3 regions of the Clostridium sp. NSJ-145 genome follow, and region 2 is predicted to be linked to each of the others. Evidence: a T-box and tRNA genes for the amino acid it is inferred to sense, from the RefSeq annotation. Region 2 holds a T-box; the other regions hold tRNA genes.

Region 1 (2,259 bases), on a different contig from region 2:
TAGCGGTAATTATAAAAATTCTCAACGTAAAAACATGGAGAAAATTTATGAGTTTGTAAGAGGTAATTATTTAGCTAATTTCGATACAGATAATACTAACCTTTTATTTTATGGTGAATCAGGAAATGGTAAAACATTTTTATCTTGGTGTATTGCTAAAGAGTTATTAGATAAAGGATATCTAGTTATCTATAAGACATCTAACGATTTAATAAGAGACTTAAGAGAAATAACTTTCAATAATAACTATGTACTTGAAGATTTATTAATAAATTGTGATTTACTAATAATAGACGACTTAGGAGCTGAACAAGTAACAGACTTTTCTACTAATGAATTATTTAACTTAATAAATAAAAAGTTATTAAATAATAAAAAGATGATTATATCAACAAATTTAAATCTTCCAGATATAGAAAAAAGTTATACTACTAGAGTTTATTCTCGTTTAGTTGGTAATTTCACTTTCTTTAAGTTTTACGGTAATGATGTTAGAATAAAGCTTAATCTTGCAAGAATGAGATCTCAACAACAATAAATAATAAGAAAGACGCTTTACTTAAATTAATAATAAATCTTTAAACTATTAATTTTACAAAGTAAAGTGTCTTTTTTTATAAATAAATTTAATTTTTGTATTATAATATAAAAACAAAAAAACTCTAGAATTATCTAGAGTTTCATGGAGCTGGTGATCGGAGTCGAACCAACAACCTGCTGATTACAAGTCAGCTGCTCTGCCATTGAGCCACACCAGCATAAATATTATATTTTATCACCAAAATTAAATTGGCGACTCAGAAGGGGCTCGAACCCTCGACCTCCGGCGTGACAGGCCGGCACTCTAACCAACTGAGCTACTGAGCCATTATGGTGGAAACAACAGGGATCGAACCTGTGACCCTCTGCTTGTAAGGCAGATGCTCTCCCAGCTGAGCTATGCTTCCGTATTAAAATGGTGACCCCTAGGGGAATCGAACCCCTGTTACCACCGTGAAAGGGTGGTGTCTTGACCGCTTGACCAAGGGGCCATATAATGGAGCTGGTGATCGGAGTCGAACCAACAACCTGCTGATTACAAGTCAGCTGCTCTGCCATTGAGCCACACCAGCATATTATATAGTTTTTTTAAAAAATTGGCGACTCAGAAGGGGCTCGAACCCTCGACCTCCGGCGTGACAGGCCGGCACTCTAACCAACTGAGCTACTGAGCCATTTATGGTGGAAACAACAGGGATCGAACCTGTGACCCTCTGCTTGTAAGGCAGATGCTCTCCCAGCTGAGCTATGCTTCCATATTAAAATGGTGACCCCTAGGGGAATCGAACCCCTGTTACCACCGTGAAAGGGTGGTGTCTTGACCGCTTGACCAAGGGGCCTAGGTTTCTTGCTCGTTCTCTGCCGAGCACATTAACTATAATACATAAAATTAAATATGGTGTCAACACTTTTTAAAAACTTTTTTTTATTTTTTATTTTTAGCTTATCACTATCCACCCTTAAGTCAGCATTTTTACTGGCTTTTCAGCACTTTTATTTTTTTCTACTTTTTTTAAATTTTCTATTGCCATACCATATCTACTTAATGAATCTTCTTTTAATTTTATTTCATTTTGTATTTTTTCAATTTCAAAAAGACACATTTCAAAAAATTCATCTTTATTAATTTCATCTAAAGTTATATTAAATCCTATTTTTTTAAAGTTTTGTCCTACAGCTAAAATTTTAACTGGAATACTATTATTTATAACAGCTATTATTTCTTTTTCCCAAACACCTCTTTTATTTACATTATGTTTATCTCTTAGTAAGTTTAAATTTTTAAATTCAATATTTAATTGTGATTCTATAATTTCTAAAAGAGCCTTATATAGTGCTACTGATATTCCTCTATTTAATTTTATTTTTAAAAAATCATTATATTTTATTAAAAATTCATCTACTTCACTTTCTGTGATAAATTCTATCTCATTATTATCAAATACCTTAATACCTTTACTATTAGGATAATTTACTACTACTTGATCATAATTCATCCTTCTAACCTTAAACTCTTTTTCATAATCCTCTAAAGTTTGGTCAATAATTTTAACTAACAATACTCTCACCTCTCAATATAGTATTCCATAGTTTTTTTACTAATATTACTGTGATAGAATTAAGTGAGCTTCCAAATTTCAATTTGGTTAAGCGAACTTACACCTACGAGCGTATGCGAGTAGTGTGTTTCCTTAAACTATTTAATTTTAAATTTAGTTG
Region 2 (2,259 bases):
ATCAGCAACAGTTATAAAAATTTTTAAATGTCTTATATTCATATACCATACCTTCTCTCGTAATATGAATTGATTATACTACAAAAATAAAAAATAACTAATACTATATCTAAATAATATTAGTTATTCTTGGAGCGGAAAACGGGATTCGAACCCGCAACCTTCACATTGGGAAGGTGACACTCTACCGTTGAGTCACTTCCGCAAATATTTATTAATTTCTTGCTAACTTATTTTCTTGTTATATCTATATTAAAAGTTCACTATTTTTATAACTATTTTATAAAATAAAAAACCTCCGATATAAATCGAAGGTTTAAATGGTGCAGATGAAGGGAGTCGAACCCCCACGCCAAAGGCGCTAGATCCTAAGTCTAGTGCGTCTGCCAATTTCGCCACATCTGCTTACTATATTATTAATTATACACCTTATTCCATATATTACAATATATTTTAGAAATATTTATAAAATATATTTACTTTGCTCACATTCAGAGTTTTAAATTCATTATTAAATCATCCGAATTATTGACATTTCTTATGTAGATATTTATAATATTTTCTATAAATATATAAAAACGTTGAAGAGACGAGTAAACTACCACTTCATTTCCAGAGAGAAAATACATCAGCTGTAAGTATTTTTATTTGAAACTAGTTGAAAACCAGCTCTGAGTGACTCTAATAAAGTCCGTTTACATCACGTTACGATGATATTTAAGTGGCCTAAATTTTAGGCAATTAAGGGTGGAACCGCGGGAAGAATTATATGCTCTCGTCCCTTTTCTATACTAAATTTGTATAAGAAAAGTGACGTAGAGCTTTTTTTATACAGCAAAATGAAAGGAGATATATAAAATGATTAAAATTACTTTAAAAGATGGATCTATTAAAGAAGTTGAAAATGGATCATCAGTTTTAGATGTTGCTAAATCTATTAGCGAAGGATTAGCAAGAAATGCTCAATGTGGACTTGTTAACGGAGAGGTTGTTGATTTAAGAACTCAATTAAATGAAGATTGTGAATTAGCTATATGTACTTTTGATTCTCAAGAAGGAAAGGATACAGTAAGACACAGTATCTCTCACGTATTAGCTGCAGCTGTTAAAAGATTATTCCCTGAAGCAAAACTTGCTATAGGACCTTCAATAGCTAATGGATTCTATTATGATTTTGATGTAGAAAAAGCTTTCACTGCAGACGATTTAGTAAAAATCGAAGCTGAAATGAAAAAAATAATAAAGGAAAATCCTCAAATAGAAAGATTTGAACTTCCTAGAAATGAAGCTTTAGAACTTATGAAGGATGAACCTTATAAAGTTGAATTAATAAATGAACTTCCAGAAGATGAAGTTATTTCATTCTACAAAATGGGTGATTTTACAGACCTTTGTGCTGGTCCTCACGTAATGTCATTAAAGAATATTAAAGCTATAAAACTTATAAGAAGTGCTGGTGCTTACTGGAAAGGTGACGAAAAGAATAAGATGCTTTCTAGAATATACGGAACAGCATTCTTAAAGAACGCTGATTTAGAGGCTCACTTAGCAGCTTTAGAAGAAGCTAAAAAGAGAGATCATAATAAATTAGGTAGAGAACTGGGAATATTTACTACTGATGAAAAAGTAGGTCAAGGACTTCCACTATTCATGCCTAAGGGAGCTAAATTATTCCAAACTCTTCAAAGATGGATTGAAGATGAAGAAGAAAAAAGAGGTTATGTTTTAACTAAAACTCCATTTATGTCTAAAAATGATTTATTTGTTGCTTCTGGTCACTGGAGTCACTATAAAGATGGTATGTTTGTATTAGGTGATGAAGAAAAAGATACAGAAGTTATGGCTTTAAGACCAATGACTTGTCCATTCCAATTCACTGTTTATAATGCAGAACAACATAGCTATAGAGATCTTCCAATAAGATATGCTGAGACTTCTACTCTATTCAGAAAAGAAGCTTCTGGAGAAATGCATGGTCTTACTAGAGTTAGACAATTCACACTTTCAGAAGGACATATAATTTGTACTCCTGAACAAGTTGAATCAGAATTTAGAGAAGTTATAGACTTAATAAACTATGTTATGGAAACTCTAGGAATTGCAGAAGATATAACTTATAGATTCTCTAAGTGGGATCCAACTAATACTGAAAAATATATAAATAACCCAGAAGCTTGGGAAGCTACTCAAAACCAAATGAGAACTATATTAAATCACTTAAATATAGATTATGTTGAAGCTGAAGGTGAAGCTGCATTC
Region 3 (2,259 bases), on a different contig from region 2:
TACCATATCCACCATAAGTATCAACTATTATCTTTCTTCCTGTTAATCCACTATCACCTTGTGGTCCACCAACAACAAATCTTCCAGTTGGATTTATATAATACTTAGTATTATCATCTAAAAGTTCTGCAGGAACAACCGCTTTAATTACATGTTCCATTAAATCTTCTCTTATTTGCTCTTGACTAACTTCTGGTCCATGTTGAGTTGATATTACTATTGTATCTATTCTTACAACCTTATTATCATCATATTCCACTGTTACTTGAGTTTTTCCATCTGGTCTTAAATAAGGTAATGTACCATTTTTTCTAACTTCACTAAGTCTTCTAGATAATCTATGTGCCATAGCTATCGGTAATGGCATAAATTCTAGTGTTTCATTTGTTGCAAAACCAAACATCATTCCTTGGTCTCCTGCACCAACAGCCTCAACATCATCTTTATTACCAGTTTTTGATTCTAATGCTTCATCAACACCCATCGCTATATCTGATGATTGTTCATCAATAGATGTTAATACTGCACATGTATCACAGTCGAATCCATACTTAGCTCTATCATAACCAATTTCTTTTATTGTTTCTCTAACTACCTTTGGAATATCCACATAACATGATGTTGATATTTCTCCCATTACCATAACCATTCCAGTAGTTACAGCTGTTTCACAAGCTACTCTTGCCATAGGATCTTTAGCTAGTATACTATCTAATATCCCATCTGATATTTGATCACATATTTTATCTGGATGTCCTTCTGTTACTGATTCTGAAGTAAATAATCTTTTCATTATATATCTCCTCTCTTAATTAAGATGATATTAATTCTAAAGATAAAAAAAGTCTCTTCTTAAGATAAAGAAGAGACCTACTATTCAACCATGTCTTTCTTATCTTGCAAAATTAATTGCAGGAATTGGCACCACGCTTATACAATTAATAGATTATAATTAAAAATGATAACTTATTCATTTTTAATTCTTAATTATTAATTAATGAAGCAGGTTGCCGGGTTTCACAGGGCCCTCTCCCTCTACCTCTCTTGATAAGAACTAATATCAAATTTTATTTACTGTAATATATATTAACAACTATTATAACTAATGTCAATAAATTTAAATTGTAATATTTTTATATAAAAAATAAAAAAAGCATAGATAACCTATGCTTTAAATGGTGGGGGAGGACGGATTCGAACCATCGAAGCGAATCGCAACAGATTTACAGTCTGCCCCCTTTGGCCACTCGGGAACTCCCCCATAAATGGAGCTGGTGATCGGAGTCGAACCAACAACCTGCTGATTACAAGTCAGCTGCTCTGCCATTGAGCCACACCAGCGTATTTGGTGGAAACAACAGGGATCGAACCTGTGACCCTCTGCTTGTAAGGCAGATGCTCTCCCAGCTGAGCTATGCTTCCACGTTTTATATATTTTTAAAATTTAAATGGTGGGGGAGGACGGATTCGAACCATCGAAGCGAATCGCAACAGATTTACAGTCTGCCCCCTTTGGCCACTCGGGAACTCCCCCATAAATGGAGCTGGTGATCGGAGTCGAACCAACAACCTGCTGATTACAAGTCAGCTGCTCTGCCATTGAGCCACACCAGCATATTTAATTAAGTTATTAATGGTGGGGGAGGACGGATTCGAACCATCGAAGCGAATCGCAACAGATTTACAGTCTGCCCCCTTTGGCCACTCGGGAACTCCCCCATGTCTTATTAATAACTTTCATCATTTCGTGCATCACTGCCGAACTGACAATGACTAGTATATATTCATAGCAATAATATTTCAACCTTTAAATTTAGCCATTTTAAGAATTTATTTTTATTTTTCTCTCTTTTTCTTAATTTATCTTAATATTACTTATTTATATATTATTTAATATGTCTATTAATTAAACTAACTCTATATACTGATTTAAGATTCCTTCAAGCCTATTATAGTCTTCTTCTATCAATCGTTTTTTTATATATGATAAAGCTTCTTCTTTTGAATCTATGCTACCACTATTTAAAATAGAATTAACTTTTGCACAATCAATTACTGAAAGTTTATCCAATATACTTTTAACAACACTTCTTTCATCTAAAGTTAGTTCATTAATTATATTATCTAAACTTATAGTTAAAATATCTGATGTATATCCTTGTATAACCTCTTGATCACTAGATACGGATTTTTCCTCTATAGTTTCCTCTATAACGCTACTACTAATCTCATCAAATTCATTTTCCTTTTTAGCGTTCG

Evidence for each region. The T-box of region 2 lies ahead of thrS (threonine--tRNA ligase). A T-box ahead of a tRNA ligase gene usually reads a tRNA of that ligase, here a tRNA-Thr.
Region 1: it has a tRNA-Thr gene. The T-box ahead of thrS (threonine--tRNA ligase) is inferred to sense a tRNA for this amino acid. The anticodon was not compared.
Region 3: it has a tRNA-Thr gene. The T-box ahead of thrS (threonine--tRNA ligase) is inferred to sense a tRNA for this amino acid. The anticodon was not compared.

Annotation. Positions count from the first base shown of each region.
Region 1 is NZ_JAJNOS010000015.1:34,294-36,552, reverse strand. It holds gene LQE93_RS13270 (ATP-binding protein) at 1-538, shown strand, start outside; tRNA gene LQE93_RS13265 (tRNA-Thr) at 684-758, opposite strand; tRNA gene LQE93_RS13260 (tRNA-Asp) at 791-867, opposite strand; tRNA gene LQE93_RS13255 (tRNA-Val) at 872-947, opposite strand; tRNA gene LQE93_RS13250 (tRNA-Glu) at 957-1,031, opposite strand; tRNA gene LQE93_RS13245 (tRNA-Thr) at 1,038-1,112, opposite strand; tRNA gene LQE93_RS13240 (tRNA-Asp) at 1,138-1,214, opposite strand; tRNA gene LQE93_RS13235 (tRNA-Val) at 1,220-1,295, opposite strand; tRNA gene LQE93_RS13230 (tRNA-Glu) at 1,305-1,379, opposite strand; gene LQE93_RS13225 (hypothetical protein) at 1,500-2,099, opposite strand.
Region 2 is NZ_JAJNOS010000008.1:98,060-100,318, reverse strand. It holds gene LQE93_RS08825 (LysR family transcriptional regulator) at 1-42, opposite strand, end outside; tRNA gene LQE93_RS08820 (tRNA-Gly) at 131-205, opposite strand; tRNA gene LQE93_RS08815 (tRNA-Leu) at 322-405, opposite strand; T-box leader at 573-786, shown strand; gene thrS (threonine--tRNA ligase) at 859-2,259, shown strand, end outside.
Region 3 is NZ_JAJNOS010000006.1:64,018-66,276, reverse strand. It holds gene metK (methionine adenosyltransferase) at 1-793, opposite strand, end outside; SAM riboswitch class I at 890-1,054, opposite strand; tRNA gene LQE93_RS06905 (tRNA-Tyr) at 1,177-1,261, opposite strand; tRNA gene LQE93_RS06900 (tRNA-Thr) at 1,267-1,341, opposite strand; tRNA gene LQE93_RS06895 (tRNA-Val) at 1,347-1,422, opposite strand; tRNA gene LQE93_RS06890 (tRNA-Tyr) at 1,450-1,534, opposite strand; tRNA gene LQE93_RS06885 (tRNA-Thr) at 1,540-1,614, opposite strand; tRNA gene LQE93_RS06880 (tRNA-Tyr) at 1,635-1,719, opposite strand; gene LQE93_RS06875 (hypothetical protein) at 1,907-2,259, opposite strand, start outside.